4 regions of the Bacillus sp. WC2507 genome follow, and region 1 is predicted to be linked to each of the others. Evidence: riboswitches for the same ligand, from Rfam matches in the RefSeq annotation. Region 1 holds a riboswitch; each other region holds the start of a gene.
The links. A riboswitch is a leader RNA that binds a small molecule or an ion and turns the genes downstream of it on or off. The one in region 1 is predicted to bind thiamine pyrophosphate.
Positions count from the first base shown of each region.

Region 2: linked by a shared signal. The riboswitch ahead of tenA (thiaminase II) and the one ahead of thiT (energy-coupled thiamine transporter ThiT) in region 1 are both predicted to bind thiamine pyrophosphate.
Region 3: linked by a shared signal. The riboswitch ahead of thiC (phosphomethylpyrimidine synthase ThiC) and the one ahead of thiT (energy-coupled thiamine transporter ThiT) in region 1 are both predicted to bind thiamine pyrophosphate.
Region 4: linked by a shared signal. The riboswitch ahead of thiM (hydroxyethylthiazole kinase) and the one ahead of thiT (energy-coupled thiamine transporter ThiT) in region 1 are both predicted to bind thiamine pyrophosphate.

Region 1 is NZ_JBQXPN010000001.1:919,888-927,543, forward strand. Features, by position in the region: gene ACUN28_RS04930 (class D sortase) at 1-619, shown strand, start outside; gene ACUN28_RS04935 (response regulator transcription factor) at 659-1,348, shown strand; gene ACUN28_RS04940 (sensor histidine kinase) at 1,345-3,213, shown strand; gene thiT (energy-coupled thiamine transporter ThiT) at 3,422-4,090, opposite strand; TPP riboswitch at 4,177-4,278, opposite strand; gene ACUN28_RS04950 (FeoA family protein) at 4,473-4,700, shown strand; gene feoB (ferrous iron transport protein B) at 4,697-6,685, shown strand; gene ACUN28_RS04960 (FeoB-associated Cys-rich membrane protein) at 6,702-6,869, shown strand; one part of gene ACUN28_RS04965 (IS3 family transposase) at 6,925-7,656, opposite strand, start outside.
Region 2 is NZ_JBQXPN010000001.1:3,106,560-3,114,215, forward strand. Features, by position in the region: gene ACUN28_RS16625 (heterocycloanthracin/sonorensin family bacteriocin) at 18-326, opposite strand; partial or broken gene ACUN28_RS16630 (hypothetical protein) at 563-768, opposite strand; gene ACUN28_RS16635 (DUF3937 family protein) at 879-1,142, opposite strand; partial or broken gene ACUN28_RS16640 (N-acetylmuramoyl-L-alanine amidase C-terminal domain-containing protein) at 1,304-1,438, opposite strand; gene tenA (thiaminase II) at 1,594-2,283, opposite strand; TPP riboswitch at 2,407-2,512, opposite strand; gene ddlB (D-alanine--D-alanine ligase) at 2,585-3,499, opposite strand; gene pdxR (MocR-like pyridoxine biosynthesis transcription factor PdxR) at 3,504-4,952, opposite strand; gene ACUN28_RS16660 (homoserine dehydrogenase) at 5,118-6,158, opposite strand; gene ACUN28_RS16665 (esterase/lipase family protein) at 6,246-7,487, opposite strand.
Region 3 is NZ_JBQXPN010000001.1:558,113-565,768, forward strand. Features, by position in the region: gene ACUN28_RS02955 (LTA synthase family protein) at 1-1,355, opposite strand, end outside; gene ACUN28_RS02960 (YkvA family protein) at 1,902-2,267, shown strand; gene ACUN28_RS02965 (metal-binding protein) at 2,318-2,809, shown strand; gene ACUN28_RS02970 (DUF4870 domain-containing protein) at 2,938-3,255, opposite strand; gene lldP (L-lactate permease) at 3,551-5,212, shown strand; TPP riboswitch at 5,284-5,399, shown strand; gene thiC (phosphomethylpyrimidine synthase ThiC) at 5,512-7,272, shown strand; gene ACUN28_RS02985 (arsenic transporter) at 7,525-7,656, opposite strand, start outside.
Region 4 is NZ_JBQXPN010000001.1:5,206,303-5,213,958, forward strand. Features, by position in the region: gene ACUN28_RS27355 (anaerobic C4-dicarboxylate transporter family protein) at 1-808, shown strand, start outside; gene ACUN28_RS27360 (hypothetical protein) at 867-1,802, opposite strand; gene thiE (thiamine phosphate synthase) at 1,885-2,544, opposite strand; gene thiM (hydroxyethylthiazole kinase) at 2,561-3,367, opposite strand; TPP riboswitch at 3,440-3,549, opposite strand; gene topB (DNA topoisomerase III) at 3,822-6,011, shown strand; gene ACUN28_RS27380 (YhgE/Pip domain-containing protein) at 6,053-7,656, opposite strand, start outside.

The DNA.
Region 1 (7,656 bases):
GAAGTTACTTAATTATATCGGAATCATATTGATGGCCATCGGGCTATTTATGGGATCATATTACGCAGTGGAATGGTATAAAGGAAAAAGCTCTGCTCAACAATTAACGAAAGAAGAAATAAAGAGCCTTAACAATATACAAGATAATAAACTTTCTCACGAAACATCTGTAACTTCTCAAGTGCCTTCTTCTCAAACAGAACATAAAGAAGGAGAAAAGGTAGCGATATTAAATATACCGAAAATAAAGAAGAAGTTTTCTATATATTGGGGAGCGGATGATGCAACTTTGAAGAAAGGGGTTGGAATGTTCGTTAGTGATGTAACGACAACGCCATCTGGAGGTGGACATACTGTACTAAGTGGGCACCGGGATACTGTATTTACCGATTTAGGGGAGCTAAAAGAAAAAGATACCCTTGTTTTAGAGTATGATAATAAAATTTACACATATGAAATTCAAAAGACATGGATTACCCATGCGGATGATCGTACTGTTATTATAAAAAAAGAAGAACCGATATTAACACTGACAACTTGCTATCCATTTGATTATATAGGGGATGCACCAGATAGATATATTATCGAAGCGAAGTTAACTGCGAGCTATGCAAAATAAGATTGTAGTTTTTGAAAGTGGAAAGGGGATACATAAGTTATGGCAAAAAACATTTTAATTGTGGAAGATGAAGATATTTTGCGTGAAATATTAAAAGATTATTTTTTGAGTGAGCAATATATAGTGTTTGAAGCAAGAGATGGGAAAGAAGCTTTAGTTGTATTTGAGCAAGAAGAGGTGGATTTAGTTATTTTAGATATTATGTTGCCGGAACTAGATGGGTGGTCCGTTTGCCGAAGAATCCGTAAGACATCTGAGGTTCCTATTATTATGTTGACGGCGCGTGTAGATGAAGACGATACGTTACTTGGATTTGAACTTGGGGCGGATGACTATGTGACGAAGCCGTATAGCCCACCAATTTTATTAGCAAGAGCGAAAAGGTTGTTAGAAAGTAGAAAAGTAACAAAGCAACTTTTAGAGAATGAAGATGATACATTATCAATCCATGGTATTCACGTCCATTTTCCGTCACGTACTGTTACGGTAGATAAAACAGACATTAATTTAACACATACAGAATTTGAAATATTAGCGTATTTTATGAAAAATCAAGGGATTGTTTTAACACGAGAGCAACTCATTTCAAGAATTTGGGGATACGAATTTGCCGGTGATGATCGAACAGTTAATAGTCATATTCGTAATCTAAGAAATAAATTAGGAGCGAAAGCAAAATACATTACAACTGTAGTACGCACCGGATATAAATTTGAGGGGAATGTATGAGAAAAGGGATTGTACTAAAATTATTTACTCTCACAACGGCACTATGTATGTTAATTTTAGCGACGATATTTATTGGACAAACGATATTTTTTAAACAATATTATGCCAATCGAAAAGTGGAAGATATTAAAGTGAATTTAAATTCCTTTGAACAGAATTATTTAAATAATGCCGGAAATGCAGAAGGAATTCAGAAGCTGGAGCAAGACTTTTTAAGAGAAAATAATACGTGGATTACGACATTAGATCAGAACGGGAATTTAAAACATGCAGATGATTTTTATTTTGAGGTAACGATAGATCGTAGGCAACAGAAGAGTTTTGGACATCAAATATTCAAAATTCCCTTATACAATCTCGTCAATATTGAGGAGATTGATAATAAATCATCAGAACAGTTTTTAGGCCAAGAAATTTATTTTTCTGGAATGAAAAAAGAAGATAGTTTTATTCCATTCACTTTCTCGTTATCTAAGCAGACTTTAAGCGGATGGAATAAACCGTTAGAAAAAGCATTTAAGGAGAAAATGAGTAAATTAGATCAGGAGAAAAAGAAAGCAGCGGGTGAACAAGTTGGTAAGGAAAAGAAGCCGGTCGTTCAGGAGCAAGTTGCCCAAGAACCAGCTGCCCAAGAACCAGATGCTATCATAGGAGGGCGTGTTACGAAAGTACAGTTTCCAGATGTAAAAGGCCCCGTAAATCCAATTTATAAAAACACTTTATTTTTGGATAGCATAAAAGAATTTCAAACGGATGTAGTACTAAAAGAGGGTAATCCAATAGAGTATTCAACAAAGACAATGGACTATGAAAAAAATGATATAAAATATAAATTATTAATGAAACCGATAAAAGAAAAAGACGGATCCATAACATATATATATGCGATGGCTTCCTTACAGCCTGTAGATGAGGCTGTACAAATGGTACAAGATTATTACATCTACATCATTGCATTTGTAGTTGTTCTTATTTTTCTCGCTTCGTTCTATTACTCTAAACAAATCGCAAAACCGTTATTAAAAATAAATGATACAACGAAGAAAATAGCGCATTTAGATTTCACAGAACAAATACCGATCACTTCAAAAGATGAAATTGGTGATTTGTCGAAAAATATTAATGTATTATCCAATAAGCTCCATTCGCATATTGGACAGCTAGAGCAAGATATTGAAAAGGAAAGAATGCTAGAAAATACGCGGAAAGAATTTATTTCTGGTGTTTCGCACGAATTAAAAACACCGCTGAGCATTATGAAAAGCTGTATTTCTATTTTAAAAGATGGAGTAGCTGAGCATAAAAAAGATTACTATTTTCAGGCAATGGAACGAGAAGTAGATAAAATGGATACGTTAATTTTGGATATGCTTGAGTTAGCTAAATTTGAGTCAGGTACATATAAAATGAAAATGGATTCATTTTATATCGATACAGTAATTGAAGATATATGTGAACACCTTTCTGTAGAAATAGAGAAAAAAGAACTTCGTGTTCATAAAAATATAGGTCCATTTGAAGTGATAGCAAATCAAGGCCGGATTGAACAAGTCATCGTGAACTTCATTACGAATGCCATACGTTATACACCAAATAAAGAAGATATTATTATTTCTACAATAGATGAAAAAGATCGTATAAAAGTATGTATTGAAAATAAAGGTACTCACATTGAAGAAGAACAATTAGATAAAATTTGGGATCGTTTTTATCGCGTGGATGCAGCTCGCCAGCGTTCGCAAGGTGGAACAGGTCTTGGGCTTGCCATTTCAAAGAATATTTTAGAACTACACGGTGTTGAATATGGAGTAAAGAATACAGAAGATGGTGTATTATTTTATTTCTACTTATTGAAAAAAGCGTAGATGATGCATGCTACGCTTTTTTAATTTATTTTCATATTATCTTTACCTAATCTTTATTTTTAAGCGATATAATCTGATTAGAAAATGAGGTTATGTAAGGAGTCGATGAACCGTGCATAGCAATTGGCTAAGTATAATGGTATTTATTTTCTTTTGTGCATTTATTGTATTTTTAATTGATATTACGATATGAAAAAAAGAGCGCTCATTAAGCGCCCTTTTTGTTTGAGTTTAGTCGATAAGCATTGATACTCTTGAATAAACGTGGTGAAGTGATAAATAAAAAGATAAGTAAAACGGTACATAGAATATAGGAACCAATCATTGTACTACCATTTACGATTAATGAATATAGCACAGCTGATTGACCTTTCGGTGCATATTGTCCCCAAAAAATAATACCGGCAATGAAGTGACAGAAGTAGCGAGCAAAGCTACCAATAAATGTAGCAACAATAATGTAACCAATAACTTTCTTTCCTTCGTTTTGTTTTGAAGAAGGTTTGTCTTTACGGCTACCTAAATTGGATTGGTCTTCGCAATTTTCATTGGATGTTAAAAGTGCTTTTTGAATTGGACGATAGAATAAACCAGCAAATCCAATGAATGCGAAAGCAACGAAGTATTCAATGAGTACTTGAATTGGTGTGACGATAATGGCATCGCCTACGACAATTTGTAATAATCCCCAAATTAAGCCTCCTAAGAAAGCCATTTTGAAGCCCCAGCGGTATGCGATAATAAAAATAGGAATCATAGCGAATGAGATGGAACCGCCTGTTGGAAGTTTGATTGATAATGGTAAAATGTCGATGACCAAGGCGAAGGCTGCAAGAATGGCAGATTCGATCATCGCTTGTAAATTGGTGTTACGCATGTTGTCTCCCCCTAAATCCAAGTTGTACAAAAAAGAATAGGTATCATAGGAGGATACGAAATACGTAAATAAAAAAGAGGTATGTATTTCGGACGTTTGCACAATCCCTGCGTTAGCATTAACTAACAGGTTCGAAGGGTCGGAACGAAGTGTTCCCTCTCAGCGGCATGGCTCCCCCTGTGATAACGAGATTCTTTATTTGCTATTGTTTATTGTAAGCGAAATGGATGAGAATGGCAAATGAATCAAGTATGACAATAATTGAAATATAATTGTATTGAAATGTTAATAAATATGAAGCGAAAAGATATAGTCCAAATGAAATAGAGTATGCTATAATTTTTTTGAAAATAATTATCATTCTCTTCTGAGGGGGAAGGTTATGAGCTTAGTAGATATTAAAATTGGCGAGAAAGTGTTAGTAAAAAGTATTCAGTCTTTAGATCAGTTATTAAAGCGTAGACTAGCTGCTTTCGGTCTTGCGGAAGGAAGCGAACTTCGCTTGAAACAGAAAGCGATGTTTAAAGGTCCTTGTACATTGGAGTGTCGTGGACAGTTAATTAGTATTCGTCATTGTGACGCGAAAATGATAAAGGTGGAATTAGCGTGAATAAGGTAGCTTTGCTAGGGAATCCGAATACAGGGAAGACATCATTATTTAATGCACTTACTGGTTCTTATGAATATGTAGGAAACTGGAGTGGTGTAACAGTAGAAAAAAAGGTTGGTAAATTAAAAGATAAGCAAGGAACATTAATTGATTTACCAGGAGTGTATGATTTGAATCCAGTTTCACGTGACGAAGGTGTCGTTACGAATTTTCTACTAACAGACGAATTTCATCATATGTTAAATATTGTGGATTCCTCGCAGTTTGAACGAAATATGCATTTAACGTTGCAATTACTTGAATTTGGAAAACCGGTTTCAATTGGATTAAATATGGTCGATGTGGCAAAGCAACGAGGCATTGTAATTGATGTAAAACGGTTATCAGAACTATTAGGTGTAACAGTCGTTCCTGTCGTTGCAAGAAGCGGAAAAGGCTGTGAAGAACTGCTTACTACTCTTAAAGAAAATGACAAAAATGAGAAAAAACCATTCATTATTTCATATGGTGTACCAATGGATGAAGGAATTGGAGAGGTAATCGCTCTTTTAGAGACAGTGAATTATAAGCATCCGAGATGGTTAGCCCTTCAATTTTTAAGTAATAACGAAGTAGTAGAAAAAGAAATGAAAGCATTACCAATTTATAAGGAACTTGTAGCCATTCGATCTCGCTTAGAAGGAAAACTCGATTGTACGTTAGAGGAGCACATTTACAAAACTCGTGAAGCGTATATTGAAAAGTTAAAAACAAATGTTATGAAGCATGAGAAAGAAGGAAAAATTCCTTTTTCGGAAAAAATAGATAGGTTAATTACACATAAAATTTTAGGACTTCCAATCTTTTTAGCAGTTATGTTTTTTATTTTTCAGGTTACGTTTACGTGGATTGGTACACCTTTATCTGATATGTTAGATGGATTTTTTGGCGGGCAGCTTACGGATTGGGTAACGGCTGGACTCACAAGTATTGGTGCTTCTGACTTTATTCAAGCACTCGTTACAGAAGGTATTATTGCTGGTGTTGGTGCGGTATTAGTATTCGTTCCACAAATCTTTGCACTATTCTTTTTCATTTCATTATTAGAAGACTCAGGATATATGGCGCGAATTGCAGTTGTTATGGATAGAATTATGGAATTCTTCGGTTTAAACGGAAAAGCATTCATTCCGATGATTATCGGTTTTGGATGTAATGTCCCAGGTATTATGGCAGCGAGAACGATTGAACAAGAAAAAGAAAGATTACTTACAGTGCTTGTAACACCATTTATGTCTTGTTCGGCACGTTTACCTGTATATGCGTTATTTGCGGGAGTATTCTTCCCTCATAGTCAGGCAACTGTTGTGTTCTCCTTATATGTTGCAGGTATTGTTCTAGCGTTATTAGTTACAAAAATTATGTCTCTTACAATTTTAAAAGCGGAGAAGTCTATTTTCGTCATTGAACTACCTCCTTACCGCGTGCCACAAGCGAAAACGTTATGGCTGAGCACATGGGAGAAGGGAAAAGGATTTGTTCGTAAAGCTGGTACATTCATCTTCGGTGGCTCGGTTGTCATTTGGTTATTAAATTATGCAGGTCCATCAGGATTTGGTGTTGATATGGGAGACAGTTTCTTGGCGATGATTGGTGGATTTATCGCACCACTATTTGCACCGCTTGGCTTTGGAACTTGGCAAGCTGGGGCATCCCTTTTAACAGGATTTTTGGCAAAAGAAGTTGTCGTTTCAACAATGGCGATTATTTATGCGGTTAAAGAAGATGTGCTAGGAAATGTAATGGGAGCACATTATACAGCGTTATCAGCGTATGCATTTATGTTCTTTGTTTTATTATATGTTCCGTGCTTAGCGACAGTAGCTGTTATTAGACGTGAAACGGGATCGGTGAAATGGACGATTTTCTCAGTCGTTTATCCACTCGTTGTTGCTTATGTATTAACGTTCATTATATACCAAGTTGGATCCTTACTCGGATTCTAGAAGGAGATGTATTGTGATGATGGTCAATATTATAATTGGAGCTATCATTTTTGGTTATGCAGCATATACGTTAGTTCATTTTGTAAAGAGAAGTAAAAAAGGAAAATGCGCAGCATGTTCTTTAAATAAGTCATGTCAGTCACAAACTTGTAGTCCGGATATGGAGCAAATTGCTCATAAATAACAAAAAAGCTTTGCGAAATTGAAGTGACCCCTAAAAGTTAGGCACGGTTAGTTCATTAGGCAGCTTGATAAAAGTGAGTCCGGTATTGTACCGGACTCATTTTTAATTTTGCCTTTATCCGTTTGGTATTATAATAATCTATATATTTTTCTAATTCTATTTCGAAATGCTCTACACTTTCAAACTCTTTTATGTAGAGAAATTCAGACTTCATGATTCCAAAGAAATTCTCCATTACTGCGTTGTCGTAACAGTTGCCTTTACGAGACATACTTTGTACGATACCTCTTTCTTGTAATGCGTGACGGTACTGTTTCATTTGATAATGCCAACCTTGATCTGAATGCATCAATAGTTGGTGACTTTCAGGTAAACATTCTAATGCTGTCTCTAACATTTCTGAAACAAGTGAGTATGTTGGTCTAGAGCCAATTGTATAAGTAATGATTTCACCATTATACAAGTCCAATACAGGGGATACATAAAGTTTCTCACCGAATAATTTAAATTCCGTAATATCGATTACCCATTTTTCATTTGGCGCATCTGCCGTAAAATTACGCTCTAAAATATGGGGTGCAATTTTACCAACCGTTCCTTTATAAGATTTATATTTTTTCATACGTACAAGGCATTTTAAACCTAACTCTTTCATAATTCGTTGCACCTTTTTATGATTCACTATTTGATTACGGTTGGCTAATTCATCACGAATACGACGATATCCATAACGACCTTCGTGTTCATCATAAATCGCTTTAATTTCTACTTTTAAATCCGCATCTGG
Region 2 (7,656 bases), 2.2 Mb from region 1:
TTAATTAATAAATGTAGTCAATATTCATATGTTACAATAGTACCAGTAGTATCAGAAGTACCATTAAAACAATTAGAGCAACCACCACAACCGCCACAACCAAAACAACCGAAGCAACCAATACAACGGAATCCACCACAACGGAATCCACCACAACGACCGCCACAACCACCGCAACGACCGCCACAACCACCACAGCGACGAGCAGCATCTTCAAAATAGTAATATGGATATTGGTTTTGCTGGTCCCAATACACAATATTTCCAGACCGGTAATCATTAAGGCTTAACGCTTGTAATTCTTGTTGAAACTTATTCATTTTCATGACCTCCGTTTATAAAATACAACCCTATCAATGCTGTCCTATATTTCTGATCGTTAAATCTAAGTAAAAATAGCGCTATAAACTAAGTTCAATACATACACCAACAAAGTATGACTTATCACTAGATGATGCACCTTGTTCATATACCTATTTTTACTATGGGCTCATTTTTATAAATAGAAATTATAAAATGTGAATTCTAGCATCATATCTTCATGCTTACTAATTTCAATTCATTTCTCAATAACCATGATGCCGTATCCTATGTATTCCCGTCTGCCGCTTAGATTTTTCTGTACTGTAAATACCTCTCGTTATAACACTCCCATATACTTACTGAGCGTACCATCTGATATTCCTAACCTTTTATATACTTCACACTAGCAGAATAAAAAATCTCGTCCGTCGTATCATCAAAAAAACTACTAGTTACGGAATTCAATGACGGTGAAGAAATTCCTACAAAAAAAGCCCTGATTAGGGCTTTTCATTCTACTTTTCCAGCAAGCTCTCCATGAAATTGCTAATTAAAAAAATTGAAAAAAGACGCACTTAGATTGATGCGTCTTTTTGTGATACCTCTTTTGTGAAATCATATAAAGCAATTGCGCCTAAAAGAACAAGTATACCTTGAGGAACATCTATCAAAATAGTTTTCCAAATTTCTGGAACTACCCATTTAATATTTGCTGCTGTTTCAAGATATGTTTGAAAATAACTAATCGTAAAATTAATTATCCCTAAAAATACAAACAACGATAGACCAAATCGAATTAATTTCTTATTTGTAAACATGTAACACCTCTCAAAATTCATTGGATATTCCTACTTTTGCTTCTTTTTCATTTATGCATCTATATATTTAATTTTAACACATCAAGAACTCCAAAAGATACAATATGCATATTTACATATTGTATTAACAGCATTCCATAATGATTTAGAAATTCCTGCAAGAAAAAACAACTCCGTTACAGTTAACAGAGCCGATTTCTTTCTTGTTTAACTTCAAACCACCAATCTTTACGTTCAAGGTAGAATTTCATTCCATTACGTTGTGCATCTGAAGTTGGAGCAGTAACGAAGTTTGATTGTAAAATAAAAGTCGCAGAAGTTTATCCAGTTAATGCGTAGAAAATTAAATTAACTAACTTATCGATATGCCATTTTGCTATATCCGCAGCACTATCGACTTTACGCAAATCTGACAAGAAAAAATATATAGATAGGTATTATCCATACCTATCTATAACATTACTTCCATTCTTTATCCGATTACATCTTTTACTTCTGTATTCACTGGCCACTTTTCTAAAGTATAAGCCATTTCCCAAAATGAATATTCATATTGACTGCTAATAATGAAATGCTGTTTCATTCGCTTACGGTCAGACTCTGTTACGTTTTCAGCGATAGTATCTAATCTTGTAATTTGCTCTTCAACTAGCGTACGGAACCAATCAGATCCATAAGCAGAAATCCATTCGTTATAAATTGGTTCTTCTGGCTGACACTCTTTTAAACGCTCACCAATTTCATAATACAACCAATAGCAAGGTAAAATTGCTGCAATGATATCGCCTAAATGTCCTTCATACGCAGCACGATACATATGTGAAGTATAAGCGTATGCAGTTGGAGCAGGGATAAAACTATCTTTTTCTTCTTGAGTTATCCCTAGTTTCTTCGCAAAATTCTCATGTAAAGATAATTCCGCCTCGTATGTATTTTGAGCATGATGTGCCATACGAGCTGTCGTTTCTAATTCCAGTGCTTTTGCAGCTCCTAAAGTTTGTACTCTAGCAAAATGACTCAAATAATATGAATCTTGCAGCACATAATAGCGAAAACTAGCTAAATCTAACGTTCCTTCACCAAGTTGTTTTACAAAAGGGTGATGAAAACTAGCTTCCCAAATTGAATCTACTTCTTGACGTAATGATTGTGAAAATTTCATTTAAATCCCTCCCATAATGTATAAAATTTAAGTATTTACCCACAATTATTAAATCTGTAAAATAAAAAAACTTTCTTTACAGGCGTAAAGAAAGTGAAATTGACAGTATTTATTCATGAAATAGCAATGTCTTTCCCACTTCCCTACGCTGGCATTAACCAGATCAGGTACTAAGAGTCTCAAATTCCCATTTGATCTCAGCCTATAATAGGCCCCCCTAGTGGATAAATATTTAATTTTCGTATTGTATTCATCATAACATACTTCATGTTACTGTCAAAAGTATTCATGATACTGCTACTTAAAACCCTTCTTCTTCCCTTACTCTTAATGAAGTTTCAATAATCATATCTAATAGTTTGCTATAATTAATTCCCGCTGCATCTGCACTTTTTGGTAATAGACTTGCTTGTGTCATCCCTGGTAATGTATTAACCTCCATTACATATGGAATACCGTCTTTCACCATCATATCAACCCTTGCATAAACACTACATTTTAATGCTTTATAGCAAGCCAGTGACGCTTCGTTTACACGTTCTTTCAATTCAGCTGGAAGTTCAATAACTTCTTCAATAGTACCAGCATCATCATATTTCGCATTGTAATCAAAGAACTCCGCCGCATGTCGAATTGAAATGATGGGTAACTGTTTTCCATCAAAAATGGAACATGTAATCTCGTCACCTTTTATATACTTCTCTATTACTACTTCAGAATCCCATTCGAACACAGTTTCCAGCATTGAAATTAATTCGTCTTTATCATATACAATCTTTACCCCGACACTCGAGCCACCAGAGTTTGGTTTTACCACTAACGGAAATCCTAACTTATCTAATTCATCAAGATTTAGATCCTCCATTTTTGTAAGTTCAATCCAATCTGGTGTTTCTATTCCTTCATAACGTAAAATCTTTTTCGAAATGTTTTTGTCCATACATATACCGCTAGATAACATATTGCTCCCGCTATAAGGAATACCTAAACTTTCAAGCGTTCCTTGAACAGTCCCATCTTCTCCGTATTTTCCGTGTAATGCAAGCAGCGCAAAATCAATGTCTTTCGCTTTTTCGATTAAATCCATTTTTTCGTTTAACGTAATTGGAACTATGTCATACTTACTTTTATCTAAATGTGCAATCATTTCATTTCCAGTCATAATTGATACTTGTTTTTCAGAGGATACTCCTCCCATAATAACGCCAATTCTCATTTCCTCAACTCCAAATTTCATTTTTTATTGTATCACCGATTATTTTGATTCCCCGAACAATTTCTTCTTCTTTCAAACGTGAAAATCCTAATCGAAAAGTGTTCGTTCCTTCTCCATTAGAATAAAAAACATCTCCAGGAGAAAATGTAACCCCCTGCTCATAACACTTTTGCAAAAGAGTACGGGCATGAATTTTTTCTTCTAACTCTATAAATAAATGAAGTCCACCATCACCGGTCATTCTTTGAAACGGAATGTACTCGTTACACGCCCTAACAGCTAACTCATATTTTTTCTTATAAACAGATCTTGCCTTTTTTAAATATTTTTCAAAATATCCTTCATGTAAATATTGAAACAGAACAGCTTGATCTAAAGTAGATGTGTGAATTGTTCTTGCTCTTTTTACACTTTCTAAATAATGAATCAGTTCTTTATCTGCAATGATCCAGCCTACACGTAAACCAGGGAAAAGTACCTTTGAAAAGCTACTAATATAAATCACATTATTACCAGCGCCAGCAAAAGTTAATAATGGTGCTAAATGTGATCCTGAATAACGTAGCTCTTCATTAAATCCATCTTCTATAATAGGAATCTTATATTTTGAAAATAACCTCATCAGTTCCGTTCTTTTCTCCGAACTCGTAACAATGCCGGTTGGATTATGATAGGAAGGAATTAAATACGCAAAATCAAACTCTTTTTCACGCAAGCTTTTTTCAACTTCGTTCGTATCAATGCCATCTTCATTCATATTAATTCCATGCACTTCAAGTCCATGTAAACGGAAAAGCTTTAGTGCAGCATGATGAGTCGGATTCTCACAAATAACCCGCCCTGACTTCTTCGATAACGAGGATAGTACAATGTCTAATCCTTCTGTAAATCCATTTGTAATTAAAATATCTTTATTTGAAATATCTACACCCTTCATTTCCATATAATGAAGTAGATAATTCATTAGCGGTCTATACCCGTTTGCGTAACCGTAGTTTAATACGACATCACCTTCAATGGACATACGAGTAAGAAAAGCTCTTTTGAAATTTTCCACATCAAATAGCTTTTCATCTGGAGCGATGCTGTTAAAAACAATCATTCCTTTTTCCCAGCGAACACCATGTTTCATTAAATCTAATTCATCCGCTAATAAGGTAACTGTATTAAGTTTATTTTTCCAATCTATTTCAACAGACGAAGTGTTTGAAATATCAACCTTCGCAACAAAATTCCCTTTTCCTTTAACTGCATAAATGAGTCCTTCTTGCTCTAAATCTGCATAGGCAGCGAGTACAGTATTTCTGCTCACACTTAATAATTCACTTAGTTCCCTCGTTGAAGGTATTTTTTGGTCCCCGAGCAAGTGCCCTTTCATAATCATCTTTTTTAAATAATCTTTCAATTGAATATAAACGGGACGATCTTTGACAACTTTAAAATCTTTAAACAAATCCTTACCCCCTGCAATTATTTTTGCATATTAATTTCATTCTCAAAAGGTCCACTACATATGTATTTTTTATTAAGGGCGGTACGGTTTTATAAAGTGAAACTTTAATCAATAGTGGATTCATCCCGACCATTGATTATTGACCTTCACCAATTGATAATTTTACTACCCGTTAATACGTGACAAATCTTTACGATATAAGTTAATTATATCTTTTAAAGCTGCTGCTGCGGCTCCACGTGGATTAGAAGCACCACCAATTGTTGTAACTTGCCCCATCGTATCTGTAAAAAACGTAATCCCTTTTTCTGTCCCATTTACATTTGCTAGCGGATGTTCTTTATGTATTTCGTGCGGTTCCACATTAAGAGCCACTTTTCCATCCTTATCCTTATTTGCTGAAGCTATTAATTTAATATATTTATTTTGGTCCTTAGCATTTCGAATTTGTTGTTTTGTAACCTGTTCGATTCCTTTTATATGTATATCGGCAAGTGTATTCTCTGTTCCCATTAAACTGTTTGTCAAAAGTATCAATTTACACGCACTATCAGAACCACTTACATCTAATATTGCGTTCGTTTCAGCAATTCCTTTACTTTGTGCTTCTTTCAGTGCTTCTTCAAACGTAATATCCTCCTCATTCATTTTCGAAAGAATATAATTTGTAGTCCCGTTTAATATTCCTTCTATTTTTTCAATATGGCAACCAGCTAAACTAAATTGACCAATATCAAGCGTCGGTAATGCGGCCGCAGTTGCACCACTATATCGAATTCGTACATTTGCGATTTTTGCCGCTTCATTTATTTCTCTCCAGTTTGTAACGAGTGCGCCTTTTGAAATTGCTACTATATCCATTTGTTTCTCAATCGCTTGTTTTATATATTGTTTCCCTGGATTTCCATCTTTAAGATTTGTAATAGTTGATTCTACTAGTACAGTACCACTTATGTTATCTGTCGCTCGTTGCTCCGGATAATGTTCAATATATTCTTCAATTGCAGCGCTACCGCCACCATACTTTAATAAATGATGAATAGACAAACCTTCCTCATTATGTATTGCAATATTTCTACCTAATACGCCACTTACAACTAACTCTATTCCATATGTTTCATATATATATGAATATTTTTCATTTAATAATTTTATAAACTCTCTTCCTACTGTTCCATATCCTGATAATACAACTTTAATTTTCATAATATCCCCCCATTTTTTTCTACCATATCCCTCTTTCAATATAATATAAAGCGCCCTCGAATTCCATCGAGAGCGCTTTATTATTACCTATTTTGGTAAACGTGATAGCTTTTCTGCAATTGTTCTATAAAACTCTTGAATACTAGAAAAACCTAACGTGTCTGAAACACTAAGTCCTACCATATCGAGATGATCCCAATTTGTTTTCGTTTCGATATGATTCCATTTTCCAATCTGTAAAGGCTCATTACTATTTACAGTAGCATTAGATGATGGTGCAATCATAGAATTTGTATTTACTACACCATCATTTTGCCACCAAGAAGTATCAATTAATGGACGATTTTCTTCATATCTTGCATAGGACCCTAAGAAAAATGCATTCCCCATTAACACTTTATTCATTGTTATATGAGGCAAATGTAAACCTGTTATAGGCGCCGCTTGTGATGCATGTCCACTATAAGATAAGTAATACACATCTGATTGCGCCTTTACCCAATTATTGAGCTCCTTTGCACCATCTGTACTTAAATCCCATTGACTTATATCCTTTGTATTTTTCCAAAGTGAACTATTTAGGATGCGATCAGTATATTGGAAAAAAGACTCTCCAGTATTCTTCTTTATACCCCATTGATCCAATTTAAAATCATATAACGATAAATTATTGTTTCCTCCAAAACTTGCAGCTGTAATGAGTAAATCTTTGACGAACGGCAGTAGAAGACTACCATCCGCAAGTGTTGTCCCATTGTGCGGAGTTGCTAATGTTGTAACACTATGAACATATGATTTCTCGCCTTCAAATAGTGGTGATATATTCGTGTTCGGATGATTGTTTACATAATTTTTTTCTTCAAAACTGCCTTCTTTTAATAGCTGTACTAATGTTCTAATCGTTTGTCCACCCATGCTATGCCCAACTAAATGAACTTTATTTGTTTCACTCCAATTTGGTGCAAAGCCACTATAAGTTCTGCCAAAACGATTATGTCCATGTTTCTCAGCATGTGCGGCACCATAGTCTACTGTACCACCGTTTATTTGCGCATATAATTCACATGCACGATCCCAGTTACTAGAAACAGGTCCAACTGCAGCAGTATGTACGGTATAACCATTTCTTTTTAAATCTTCTTGTATATCATGAACACCACCCCAATATTTAACCCCTAACATTTCCTCTCTACCCCACCCAGCAAATCCATTCACTAATATGATAGGATAATTATTTTGTTGTCTCTCTTCAGCGTGAGTTGTTTTTGCTGCGAATAAAAGCACAGTCCCTATTGCGAATAAACATATTTTTAAAAATAATTTCCCCATGCTTCCTCCCCCTAATAAAACGTTTACATTTTTCTGTAAAAAAGATATATATATTTTATAACTTAAACATAATGTAAAGTATTTTATATACATTGTATATATAGAAAACATACACAAATGTTGATAAATATTAATTCAGGTAAACATTTGCTTTTTACAATATAACTTG
Region 3 (7,656 bases), 360 kb from region 1:
AAGTGTTTCATTGCTTCGTCTAAATAGCGAGCAGTTACCATGTAACGGTCAAATACGCCATCACCAGAATTGTATTCATCGATTAATTTTGTGCTTTCATCATAAGTGAATGGGTAATGGTTTGTTAACGTCAGGAAGCGAGTGTAGAACGGTTGCTTCACTTCTTTTAACATATCGATAGATTGATCGAAGTATTCGATATCTTTTAATCCCCAATTTAATTTTGTTTCTGGCGTAATCTTGTAGTCAAGCTCGTTGTAGTAACGGTCATAACCAAGTGCCGGATACATAATGTTACGGTTCCAGAACGTTGCGTTGTTCGCGTGGAATACCGATGTGTGATATCCTTGCTCACGTAAAATTTCTGGAGTTGCTGTATATTCGTTATTACCGTGTGTGAAGAATACAGCACCACGGTCTAGTGGATACATTGAAGTATCTACTAAGAATTCAGCGTCAGATGTTTTTCCTTGACCAGTTTGATGGAAGAAGTTATCAAAGTAATAACTTTCTTTCGTAAATTGGTTTAAGAATGGTGTAACTTCTTGTCCGTTAACTGTTGCACCAATTAAGAATGTTTGTAATGACTCAAGAGAGACAACAATTACGTTTTTCCCTTTTGCAGTACCAAACATATTTGGATCTGGTTTGCTTTGCGTTGTTTTTACGTAGTTCTCTGTTTCTTGTAATTTACTACCGTCAGCAAATGCTTTTTGTGAACTTGATTTTGCTTGTAAGCCAAGATCATACACTTGGTGTACATATAAACCTAAGTTTTTAACAAGCATAACGCGATCGAATGAACGTGTTAATAGTTCAGGACGCTCAGCTTCTGCCAGTCCTAAGTTTGCGAAGAAAATAGCAATTGTTGACACGAAGTATAGGGAACGCATTGGGCGTGCTACACGTTCTGTCGGTGCAAAATTTTTCATCTTCTTCAATAAAATGAAGAATACGATAATATCAGCAAATGCAAGGATAATTTTGTAGTTAAACAATTCTTTTACACTAGAACCTAAACTTCCAAAGTTAGATGTTTGTCCTAGTACTGGTAAAGTAACGAAGTCATTGTAGAATCCGTAGAACATTACGTTACCAACAAGAACGATCGTTAAGACAAAATTAATTCCAAGTGCTATATAGTTACGTTTTTTCCCTTTTGCAAATAATGCAAGACCAACAAGCAGTAATGATGCTGCTAATGGGCTAAGGAATAAAATGAATTCTTGCATGAAAGATTCAAGTTTTAAATCGAAGCTTGTGCGTGTAATAAGGTACGTCTTCAGCCATAAAGCTAAAGCTACGAATACAGTGAAACGCACATTTTGAAATTGTGATTTCAAGGTTTCTTTCATTCATTTCCACCCTTTCTCTATCAGGCTTGGTCGATTTTGGAGCGAAAAATGCTAAAATAAAAAATACATAGTTTTCTTGGCCATAATTAGAGGTTCTATATTCACCCATATACGACTATAACTATGCATACCCTTTTGGTTTCTTGTGCTGCTCATAAGCATAACGTCATTTCTGTATTATACAACAAAATTCATTTCTGAGAAACACTATAACATTTTACATTTTTTGTATGAGATTTGTCACTACCAGAGAAAACTTTAACATTCGTTTATATGTCCGTCAACTAGAAAATATAACAAAGATAGAACAGAATGTTAAGTGAAAGTGAAAATTTCTTTGGTTGAGAAATAAGAAATGACGATGGGTAAGGGGTTATATAGAAACCCATTATATGAAGGGAAGTATGTAAAAATTAACGAACACTTGTTCTTTTTTGGTTTATTTGTTACAATAAAAGTTCATTGATAGATTGTGTGTAATTTTGATGAACTTTTACTGATAACATATTGTAGCTTATTTCTTTTTAAAAATAGGGAGGCTTTCACATGGGGCAAAAATTTTCAGTTGAAGCGTTTTGGAAGAAAGCAAAACATGTTGCAAAGCAAGCAGGACAGTCGGTCATTTATGCAAGTTTATTATTGTTTTACGTTTTGCAAAGACCTGATGTTCCAAAGCGAGTGAAAATTATTGTGATTGGAGCACTTGCTTATTTTATTGCACCAATTGATGCCATCCCAGATTTCATTGCTGGAGTTGGTTATACAGATGATTTAGGGGCGTTGACGGCCGCACTATTACAGGCATCGTTATACGTCAATGAAGAGGTGAAAGATAAGGCACGAGTGAAGTTGGCAGAGTGGTTTGGTTCGGATATAGACACATCATTTATCGATCAGAAATTAGATCAATAGGTGAGAACTGTCATATGGTGACAGGGCGAACGTAAGCGAGGAAGTGCTTTATGCCATCAGGAAGAACGCATACGAAAATAAACTTAATATCCCTTCCGGTTGTTTTGTTTATGCTCTTTTCGTATGGATTAACAAATTTTGATTTTTTATTAACTTTTGCAATTGGCTTTTTAGTAGGTACTTCATTTTTAACGCCGGATTTAGATACGTATAGTAATGCGTATAATAAATGGGGATTCCTGCGTATATTTTGGTATCCGTATAAGAAGGTCATGCCGCATCGATCCTTCTTTACACATACAATTATACTTGGTGATGTGATTCGTATTGCATACATGTTAATCGTGTTTTCTCCGTTTTTATTCCTATTAAATGTAATCGTGCTTGACGGGAATTTAATAGAAATTGCGAAGGAACATGAGGTTGAAATTGTAACGTTCATAATGGGAATTGTTGTGGCAAGCACGCTTCACATTATAGCGGATAAAGTGAATACGCGCCGCAAGAAAATGATGAGAAAAAAGAAGAAACGCAGAAGATAAAAAACCGTCCCAAAAGGTATTTTGGGACGGTTTTTTCTTAATTAATAGGTTGATTATTCTTGTTGTATCATCGATAAAATTTCATTTATCATGTCATAGTGTCGTTTTAATCAAACGTTTGTTTAAACTTAAGCTTTCAGTACTTTAATACCTTTTACGATGTTCCAAATGAAGTAGTATAAGCTAATAATTCCGCAAATACATAAGACAATCATTGCTCCAATTCCCAGTGTTACATCTGGCTGGTCAGATCCGATACCCATAATTCCTAAAATAGTTACGCCGATGAATGTAGCGATACTTGGAATAATGTGTGTCCATAGAGCACGTTTTGCATGTGGTTTTGTTTCAGCATCGCCTACAATCCAAACGATAATAGGGAATAAGATAGGGGCAAATAGTACACTAAAGTATGATAAAGCAGCTAATATTTTGTTTCCGTTCATATATATCACCTCATGAATAATGTCTGTTGTTATACTATTATTATGCAATAGTTTTGGCAAGCTTTCTATCGATGAACATTACAGGAACGTGACGATTTTGTAAGATTTTCTGTTAAATAATAAAATTTTCAAAAAAATCTTTTTAAATGGAAATTGTTATGGTACAGTATAAATGAAAGTTATTGAAAACGTTTTCTTAAACGTTTTTTATTTTTAGATTTAAAGGTATGATGACCTGACAGTCTGTTGATGAGGTTATTCTATTTAAAAGGGGATTCTTTAGGGGGAGAGAACAATGAACACATGGACACAAGTTTATGATCCGTTCGGAAACATTTGGATTTCGGCAGCGGTCGCACTTATTCCGATTATCTTTTTTTTCTTAGCTTTAGCAGTTTTCCGCATGAAGGGGTATGTGGCAGGATTTATTACAGTTGTACTTACAATTTTAGTGGCGTTATTCGCTTATAAAATGCCGTTCACGATGGCGATGGCAGCGACCGGATATGGTTTCTTATACGGACTATGGCCAATTGCTTGGATTATCATTATGTCGGTATTTTTATATAAAATTTCTGTGAAAACAGGTCAATTCGATGTGATTCGTGCATCTGTATTATCCATTACGAATGACCATCGTTTACTCGTTATTTTAATCGGGTTTTCATTCGGAGCATTTTTAGAAGGGGCAGCAGGATTTGGTGCACCAGTAGCGATTACGGCAGCACTTCTTGCAGGTCTTGGGTTAAATCCTTTATATGCAGCGGGTCTTTGTTTAATTGCAAATACGGCACCAGTAGCGTTCGGGGCGATGGGAATTCCGATTACAGTGGCTGGACAAGTAACAGGTATTGATCCACATAAAATCGGACAAATGGCTGGACATCAATTACCGTTTCTATCATTATTTGTTCCGTTCTTTATCGTATTTTTAATGGATGGATTGAAAGGGGTAAGACAAACATGGCCTGCGTTATTTGTAGCCGGTAGTTCATTTGCAATTACGCAGTTCATTACAGCGACGTTTTTAGGACCGGAACTCCCGGATATTACGTCAGCACTTGTAAGTTTAGTGAGTTTATCACTATTCTTAAAAGTTTGGCAGCCGAAAGAAATCTATCAATCGGGGCAAGCAAATAGTGAAGTAGCTGCGGCAACAACGGCGACATCTATGCCGAAACTAACAGTAGGAAAAGTCGTAAAAGCATGGTCTCCATTCATTATTTTAACTGTCATGGTAGTTATTTGGAGCCAAAGTTTCTTTAAAGCGTTATTTGCTCCAGGCGGCGCATTGGAAAGCCTTGTGTTTAAGTTTGAAGTTCCAGGCTTGCACAATTTAGTAATGAAAGCAGAACCAATTGTAAATAAACCGACGCCTTACGAGGCAATTTTGAAATTCGATGTATTATCAGCAACGGGAACAGCAATCTTAATTGCTTGTGTCATTTCTATCTTTATTTTAAAAATGAGTGCAAAAGATGCAGTAGCGACTTTTAAAGAAACGCTAAATGAGCTTAAGATGCCAATTCTATCTATTGGATTCGTATTAGGGTTCGCATTTATCGCAAACTATTCTGGTTTATCATCTACATTAGCGTTAGCGCTTGCTGGAACTGGTGGACTATTCCCGTTCTTCTCACCATTCTTGGGGTGGATTGGGGTGTTCTTAACAGGATCTGATACGTCAGCGAATGCACTGTTCTCGAATTTACAAGCGATTACAGCACAGCAAGTCGGTGTATCTGAAGTACTTCTCGTTGCAGCAAATACAACGGGCGGTGTAACAGGAAAAATGATTTCTCCGCAATCGATTGCGATCGCTTGTGCGGCAGTTGGACTTGCTGGGAAAGAATCAGATCTGTTCCGATTTACATTGAAGCATAGTTTATTCTTCGTAATTATTGTTGGTATTATGACGTATGTACAGGCATATTATTTAACGTGGATGATTCCATAAACAACAAAAGAAATAAACTTTTCATTTTTCAGATTATCGTGTATGATGGGAAAGTATTGAAAATTAAATCAGTGATAAACTAGGGGTGCCTAACGTATGCGTAGGCTGAGAGAGAAGCGCGTGAACTTCTTAACCCTTTGGACCTGATCTGGCTCGTACCAGCGTAGGGAAGTTAACGGCTTTACATAATGATGCCTTTATGAGCCAGGTCCTTATTTTTTTATGGACCTGGCTCTTTTTATTTTGGCATACGCTGGCCATATCTCGTCCTTGTCACGTACAGGGGGGCAACAAAGGTTATGAAACAGTCTGTTTCAGCTGAGCAAATTGAATTGAAATCGAGTTTACCAGGAAGTAAGAAAGTGTATGTGGATGGACCACGTGCAGGTATGAAAGTGCCGATGCGCGAGATTGAACAAAGTGAAACGAACGGCATTCCGAATCCGCCAATTCGTGTATATGATACGAGCGGTCCTTATACAGATCCTGCGTATAAAGTGGAGCTAGAAAAAGGAATTCCAACGCCGCGCCACTCTTGGATCCTAGAGCGCGGAGATGTAGAAGCGTACGAAGGGCGCGAAGTGAAACCAGAGGATGACGGTGTGAAGGTGGCTTCGAAACATACACCTGTTTTTCCGCAAATGGATCGCAAACCGCTTAGAGCGAAGCAAGGTGCAAATGTTACGCAAATGCATTATGCGCGTAATGGCATCATTACGTCTGAGATGGAATATGTTGCGATTCGTGAAGGAGTAGAGCCTGAGTTTGTTCGCAAGGAAATTGCGGAAGGCCGTGCGATTTTGCCAGCGAATATTAACCATCCGGAAGCAGAACCGATGATTATCGGACGTAACTTCCACGTGAAGGTCAATGCAAATATCGGAAACTCTGCTGTATCGTCTTCTATTGCAGAAGAAGTGGAGAAGATGACTTGGGCAACTCGCTGGGGTGCAGATACGATTATGGATTTATCTACAGGTAAAAATATTCATACGACACGTGAGTGGATTATTCGTAACGCGCCTGTACCAGTTGGGACTGTACCGATCTATCAAGCGCTGGAAAAAGTAAACGGAATTGCAGAAGATTTAACGTGGGAAGTGTATCGTGATACGTTAATTGAGCAAGCGGAGCAAGGCGTTGATTACTTTACAATTCACGCTGGCGTATTACTTCGTTACATTCCGATTACTGCAAAGCGTACGACAGGTATCGTTTCACGCGGTGGTTCAATTATGGCACAGTGGTGTTTATTCCATCATAAAGAAAACTTCTTATACACTCATTTTGAAGAGATATGTGAAATTATGAAGCAGTATGACGTTTCGTTCTCTCTTGGAGATGGATTACGTCCAGGTTCGATTGCAGATGCAAATGACGAAGCACAATTCTCTGAGCTTGAAACACTTGGTGAATTAACGAAAATTGCTTGGAAACATGATGTGCAAGTGATGATTGAAGGACCTGGGCATGTACCGATGCATTTAATTAAAGAGAATATGGAGAAAGAGCTTGATATTTGTCAGGGCGCGCCGTTCTATACACTGGGACCGTTAACGACAGATATTGCACCAGGTTATGACCATATTACATCAGCGATTGGAGCTGCGATGATTGGCTGGTTTGGAACGGCGATGCTTTGTTATGTGACGCCGAAAGAACATTTAGGTTTACCCAATAAAGATGATGTTCGTACGGGGGTTATTACGTACAAAATCGCTGCGCATGCAGCTGATCTTGCGAAAGGGCACAAAACGGCTCATCAGCGTGATGATGCACTTTCAAAAGCTCGCTTTGAATTCCGTTGGCGCGATCAATTTAATTTATCTTTAGATCCTGAACGTGCGATGGAATATCACGATGAAACATTACCAGCAGAAGGCGCGAAAACGGCTCATTTCTGTTCCATGTGTGGACCGAAGTTTTGTAGTATGAGAATTTCACATGACATTCGTGACTATGCGAAAGAAAATGATTTAGAAACGACAGAAGCAATTGAAAAAGGGATGAAAGAGAAAGCGAAAGAATTTAAAGACACTGGTAGTCATTTATACCAATAACACGTTACACCTCTTTACTTGATTGATCACACTGTAGTACCTAATTTAAATATAGAAGAAGCCCCTTTGCTAAGACGGTAGCAAAAGGGGCTTCTGTCGTTTATCCCGCATTAATGGGCAGTAAGACCCCCACCTCAAAATTCAGTGAAAGCACAGAAGTTAGGTGGGGGATCAACTGCCCATAAAAGCCCGATTGGTTCAACTAATAATCAGTGGGGGATGAAGAAAACCCCCACTGATTAAAGTTTCACTTTATAAGGCGAAGAAGAGGTGTACCCAGTAGTATAAGAGGAATAATGTGACGACTGTTGTGAGAGGAATGACGATAAGAGATACACTTAAATAGTCTTTCCATTTTACTTTAATCTTGTTTTGTTTCAGGAT
Region 4 (7,656 bases), 4.3 Mb from region 1:
AAAAGTAAGTATCCCTTCTACTTTCATCGCTTGTATGGTAGCTGCATTTGTTGCTAGCAAAATGGGGAAAGAATTAAATGAAGACCCTGAATACTTAAAACGATTAAAAGAAGGAATGATTCCTAAGATTGAAGAGAAAAAAGAATTTGTTGGTGTAAAAGGAGCTAAATTATCAGTTATCCTTTTCCTAGTAGGAACTTTTCTTGTCGTACTTCTCGGTTCATTTGAAGCACTTCGTCCAGGATGGATAGTTGATGGGAAGTTAGCCCGTCTTTCCATGCCAAACACAATTGAAATGGTTATGTTAACGATCGCAGCTCTTATTATTATTTTCTGTAAACCAAATGTAGAAAGCATCGTGTCTGGTAACGTCTTTAAAGCGGGGGCAACAGCAGTTGTTGCTATTTTCGGGATCGCTTGGATGGGAGATACTTTCTTTAACGGAAACTTAAATATGATTCAAGGATCAATTCAGCACCTAGTAACAAGTGCACCATGGCTATTTGCCATCGCATTATTCATTCTATCTATTTTACTATATAGTCAAGCAGCAACAGTACGCGCTTTAATGCCTCTTGGATTATCACTCGGTATTCCACCAGCACTACTAATCGCGATGTTCCCTGCAGTAAATGGATACTTCTTCATTCCAAACTATGGAACAATCGTTGCTGCCATTAACTTTGATCGCACTGGTACAACTGGCATTGGTAAATATGTTTTAAATCATAGCTTTATGATTCCAGGCCTAATCGCAACATTCACTTCTATCGGAATTGGAATGCTCTTAATTTCAATTATGTTTTAAAGAAAAAGCACAAACCCAAAGTTTTAAAGGGTTTGTGCTTTTTTAATCAAACGTTTGTTTAAATATTTTTAACTGTCCATTCTGCCATTATGTTCTTTAATATTTGTGTGAAGTCCGCTGGGAAAAGATGACCCAAACCTTCTCTCACAATTAATTTACAGTTCACATTATATTTCTCGAACATCGACATTAATTGAAGCGTGTTTTCGTAAAACGGATCTTTATCTCCCGTAACAATATATCCTTCTACATTCGTTATATCATTTGATACGACTATACTTTCAATTGCCTCAACATCTCGAATAGCGGGTATAGCTGCAATAAATTTTTGAGTCTCTAACATATTCTTTAACGCTAACTCTATCGCTATATTCCCCCCTTGAGAAGCTCCCGCAAGGATGGTGTCTTCCAAGTCATATTTACCCATAAAATCATTAAAACTTTTCATAATATCTTTTATAGCTATATCATGATTATCCCAGCTATAAGAATTCATTCCATGTACTTGTGAGGATTGAGAAAAACCTAACATATACTCACGTAATATTTCTTCTCCATACCAATACGGTGCAAAATCATTTATGTTTGATCCTCTCCAATGTAAAGAAAATAGTCCTGTCTTCGCCTCTTCATTTCCATAAGTAAATAATTTCGGGTCGGCTGTTAGCTGCTGTTTCTTAAAGATTTCTTCACACTTTTTCACTATCATTTTAAAAGCTTCATTCTCTCGTAATTCCTTTAAATCTTCATCCTGCATAAGTGTATGTGGATTCCACCAAATTCCCTTTTCTAAAGCTTCATTTAAACTAACAATTGCTTCTTCATACTTCCCTTCTATCGAAAGTACACACGCTTCCCAAAAGCTAGTTTTATCCATCCTTTCAGGGAACTCTCTTTTCGCTTTATCTATGTATCTATAAATAACATCAAAGTCTCCTTGTTCGAATAAACGAAATAATTCATTTTGCAACTCTACAAACTGTTTACGTTTCAAACAATCATCTCCCTTTTTCTAAATATCAATATCAGAAAAAAATAAAAAGCTATGTAGCCTTTTAATACTACATAGCCTTCTTCTACAAACTGTTACTTACTTCCTCTACTAGCTTCTTCGTACTTTCATACGCAGATTCTGCTAAACTAATCGCGGAAATAACGGAAACACCGTCCGCACCTGCTTCTATAACTGAAGCTGTATTTTCAATTGTAATACCACCAATTCCGACGATCGGTATTGTAATTCCTTGCTCTCTAAAATGAGCTAAACATTTCGTTCCTTGCACAGCTTTCGTATCTTTTTTCGTACTCGTTGGGAAAATAGGGCCAACACCTAAATAATCAGCTCCGTTTTCAATTGCCCAACGTGCTTCTTCAATTGTATGTGTAGATACACCAACAATTTTATCCCCCATTTTTTCACGAACAGAAGTAATTCCTTCATCATCTTGTCCAACATGCACGCCATCTGCATCTAACTCGAGAGCTAGTTCCACATCATCATTTACGATGAATGGTACACCGTACTCCTTACAAATTGCTTGTAGTTCTTTTGCGAAACAAATGCGTTTCTCTCCCGTTAAAGCGCCTTCCCCCTTTTCACGAAATTGAAAAATTGTTATACCGCCTTCAAGTGCATCTCTCAATACTCGTAGTGGCTCCTTCGTACAATTGTTACTTCCCATAATAAAATATACTGATAATAACCTAGACATTTCAGCCTTTGTAATCCGCGACATCTAGTTCCCCTCCTTACTATATAATCTCAATCTTCCCATACTTCTCAATATCACCTGAAGTGGTATTCGCTAACTGATTTAAAAATTCAATTTGGAAACTACCCGGTCCCTTTTCCACTGTCTTGGCAGCTGCTAGTTCCGCAGCTACACCATAAAATGTTAATGCGGCTACCGCTGCCTTTACATAATCCTTTTCTATCGCTACAAATGCTCCTATTACAGAAGTTAGTAAACAACCAGTACCTGTAACTTTCGTTAAAATAGGGTGACCATTTTGAATAAGAATAGTTCGCTCTCCATCTGTAACAACATCTTCTTTTCCAGTAATTACCGCAACTGTATTCAATTCGTCTGCTGCCTGCTTTGCAATACTTACGACATTACCATTTCCAGCACCAGCGTCTACTCCTTTAATTTCCCATCTCTCATTAATAACATTCGCTATTTCAGCTGCATTTCCGCGAATAATCGCTAACTCGATTTCAGCTGGAATATGTCTCGCAACTTCTGTTCGATACGATGTTGCTCCTGCACCAACTGGATCAAACAGTACTGGTACATTGTTCACATTTGCTGATTTACCTGCAAGTAACATTGCTTCTACTTCTTCAGGGCGAAGTGTCCCCATATTTAATACTAACGCTCCAGCAATGCTAGCCATTTCTGCTACTTCTTCTTTTGCATACGCCATTACAGGCGATGCCCCTAACGCTAACAAACCGTTAGCTGTAAAATTTGTTACAACGACATTTGTAATATTATGAACGAGCGGATTAGATTCTCTCACCAAATCCACTACTTTACTAATTTCTTTTATATTCATCATTCTCATCCCCTAACTATAGTGATGGGAGATACACAAAAAGACACTTTGCGCGTACGCAAAGTGCCTGAACATGTGCTTTTACACTCTCCCTACGCTGGCATTATCCAACAGGTTCAAATGGTCAATGACGGATTAGTCATACTCTCAGTTTGCATCCACAAACTCCCATGTGTTTAGTATTCTTCTACTTCAAAGTCTACTCTTATTCTAGTAAAATAACAAGTTCTTTACTTTTCTATTTAATATAGAAGCAACTAATAAAACAATACGTATAATAAATAAGTATCTATTTCTCATAGTCTCATCATGGTGCATATTATGTTCTGTCGCCATCATTCACTTTCAAACAGATGTTATCCCACTAAAAAACGTTCAAATCTGGAGCGAAACTGAATCTCAAGAAGATGTATGCTATAGTTAACGTATGGAAATTTGAAAGGATGTTTTAAATATGTCAAAAAGCGTTGTAATCGCTGAAAAGCCTTCCGTTGCACGTGATATTGCTCGCGTACTGAAGTGCGATAAAAAAGGAAACGGCTACCTTGAAGGTAGTAAATATATTGTAACTTGGGCTTTAGGTCATCTCGTTACATTAGCAGATCCAGAAAGCTATGATGTGAAATATAAAAAGTGGAATTTAGAAGATTTACCGATGCTACCAGAGCGTTTGAAATTAACGGTGATTAAACAAACAGGGAAACAATTTAATGCTGTAAAAAGTCAGCTTCTTAGAAAAGATGTAACTGAAATTATTGTAGCAACAGATGCTGGACGTGAAGGAGAGTTAGTCGCTCGCTGGATTATTGATAAGGTTCGAGTTAACAAACCAATCAAACGTCTATGGATTTCATCCGTTACTGATAAAGCAATTAAAGATGGCTTCGCTAATTTAAAACCAGGTAAAGCATATGACAATTTATACGCTTCTGCAGTTGCACGTTCAGAAGCTGACTGGTATATCGGTCTTAACGCGACTCGAGCTTTAACGACTCGCTTTAATGCCCAGCTGAATTGCGGCCGTGTTCAAACACCTACTGTCGCTATGATCGCTAATCGTGAAGATGAAATAAAGAACTTCAAAGCTCAAACTTACTACGGCATCGAAGCTCAAACAACGAATCAGTTAAAACTAACTTGGCAAGATGCAAACGGCAATAGTCGCAGTTTTAATAAAGAAAAAATCGATGGTATTGTAAAAGGTTTAGATAAACATAATGCTACTGTTGTAGAAATTGATAAAAAACAGAAGAAGTCATTCTCTCCTGGTCTTTACGATCTAACTGAATTGCAACGTGATGCAAATAAAAAGTTCGGTTATTCTGCGAAAGAAACATTAAACATTATGCAGAAATTGTATGAGCAACATAAAGTGCTAACGTACCCTCGTACAGATTCACGCTATATTTCATCTGATATCGTTGGAACACTCCCAGAACGTCTAAAAGCATGTGGCGTTGGAGAGTACCGTCCTTTAGCACATAAAGTATTACAAAAGCCTATCAAGTCTAATAAGTCATTTGTTGATGATAGTAAAGTAAGTGATCATCACGCAATTATTCCAACAGAAGGATACGTTAACTTCTCGGCCTTCACAGATAAAGAACGTAAAATTTATGATTTAGTTGTAAAACGTTTCTTAGCCGTTTTATTCCCAGCATTCGAATACGAACAACTAACGCTACGCACAAAAGTTGGTAATGAAACGTTCATCGCACGCGGAAAAACTATTCTACATGCCGGCTGGAAGGAAGTATATGAAAATCGCTTTGAAGATGATGATGTAACCGATGACGTAAAAGAGCAACTTCTACCTCACATTGAAAAAGGCGATACATTAACTGTGAAGTTAATTATGCAAACATCAGGTCAAACAAAAGCACCTGCACGTTTTAACGAGGCGACTTTACTTTCAGCAATGGAGAATCCTACAAAATATATGGATACGCAAAATAAACAACTTGCTGATACGTTAAAATCAACTGGTGGATTAGGTACTGTAGCGACACGAGCTGATATTATCGACAAGCTATTCAATTCATTCTTACTTGAAAAACGTGGTAAAGATATTCACATTACTTCAAAAGGTCGTCAGTTACTCGATTTAGTGCCAGAAGAGTTAAAATCACCTACGCTAACTGGTGATTGGGAACAAAAGCTCGAAGCAATTGCGAAGGGTAAACTGAAAAAAGAAGTATTCATTTCAGAAATGAAGAACTATACGAAAGAAATTGTTTCTGAAATTAAATCGAGTGATAAAAAATATAAACATGACAACATTTCAACGAAGTCTTGTCCAGACTGTGGTAAACCAATGCTGGAGGTAAACGGCAAAAAAGGAAAAATGCTCGTTTGCCAAGACCGTGAATGTGGTCATCGTAAAAATGTATCTCGTACAACAAACGCTCGTTGCCCACAATGTAAGAAGAAGTTAGAATTACGTGGTGAAGGCGCTGGCCAAATTTTCGCATGTAAATGTGGCTATCGCGAGAAATTATCGACATTCCAGGAGAGACGTAAAAAAGAATCTGGAAGCAAGGCTGATAAGCGCGACGTTCAAAAATATATGAAACAACAGAATAAAGAAGAAGAACCATTAAACAACCCGTTCGCAGAAGCATTAAAGAAATTAAAATTTGATTAAACAAAAAGGTTCCTACCTCTATCGGTAGGAACCTTTTTTTATTAATGAATAATTTTACTTCCTTTTGCGTTCTCAACAAACTTTTCACTCGATTTGTTAATTGGTGTTTTCAATAATAACGCAGCGATAACGATGACTACTACGAACACACTTAATACAAGTAAATCTCTAATAACTATATCCCAAAGCATGCCACCTACTGTTTCACGAATTGCACTAATTGCATATGTGAATGGTAAGAACGGATAAATTGCTTGGAAGAATGGTGGTGTCATTTGAATTGGGAACGTACCACCCGATCCTGCTACTTGAAGCACAAGTAAAATGATTGCCATCGATTTCCCAACGTTTCCGAAAATAGAAACGAGTGAGTACACGATACAAACAAATACTCCGCCAATAAATAAACTAAATAACACAAACCAGAATTTATCGACTACGTACGTACCGAGCAAGAATATATCCCCTATCGATACGATAAATGCCTGCGAAAGACCTATCGTTAAGAATGTTAATAAACGTCCAAAGTATATTTCATGGCTCTTATAATTCGCGCCCTCTTCATGTACTTCTACCGTTAATAACGAAACCATTAATAGTGCGCCTACCCATAATGCAAGCACTGTGTAGAATGGTGACATCGCTGAACCGTAGTTCGGCATTGCAAATAACTTATTCTCTTTTAAATTTACTGGATTCGCGAAGTAATCACTTTGCTTTTCAACATCATTTTTCAATAAGCGTATGATGTCTTTTATATCCTCTTCTGATTCAAAATCACGAATTTTATTTGCTAAGTCTTTAATCTTTTTCTCAGTAGCTGGCATTTCAGCTTTAATATCTGCAATTTTCTTTTGACCATCTACTAAGCCTTTTGATGAGTCTTCAAGTAATTTTTTCACATCTGGAAGCTTCTTATCTGCCTCGCCTAAAATTTGAGATGTATTTTTAGACATCTCTTTTGTACGAGCAATTGCTGCATTGAAATTCGGAGTGATTTCCGAGTCATATTTAGCTAAAATGTCACCAATTTGGCCCGAAACATTTTTAGACACTTGATTAATACTTTCAATAACATCTGCTGCTGGTTTTTGACCTTTATTAATAGCGTCAATTCCTTTATCAGTTAAATCCATTCCTTTTTGCAAACCATCTTTTGCTTTATTTAACTTAGCAATTGTGCCATTAAGATTTTTATCACTATTCACATCGCCCAAAACTTTATTTGTACTTTCCATAACCGGAATCATATCATTAACTAAATTCCATCCTGCTTTGAACTGTCCATTTAACTCATTTAAGGCTACTTTTGTAGAATCTAATCCATTAACACCTTTGTTACTTAAGTCTTCTCTTGCTTTTTCAAGCTCCGTTTTTAATCTGCTGTAATCATTTACAGCCTTATCATATTTTTCTCTACCATTGTCTAATGCTTCATTTGTTTGGTTTACTAAATCATTTGCTGCTTTTATATCTTGATTTAAATTCCCTCTTAACTGCTGAGCGTCTTCTTTTACATTTTCAGCTGTGTTTTTCAATTGCTCAGCTGTGCTTACTGCTTTTTCGAAATCTGCTACAAATGTTGCATTATAATCCTTTTCAGCTTGATTTACTAAATTATTTACTGTATCTAATTTTTGATTCA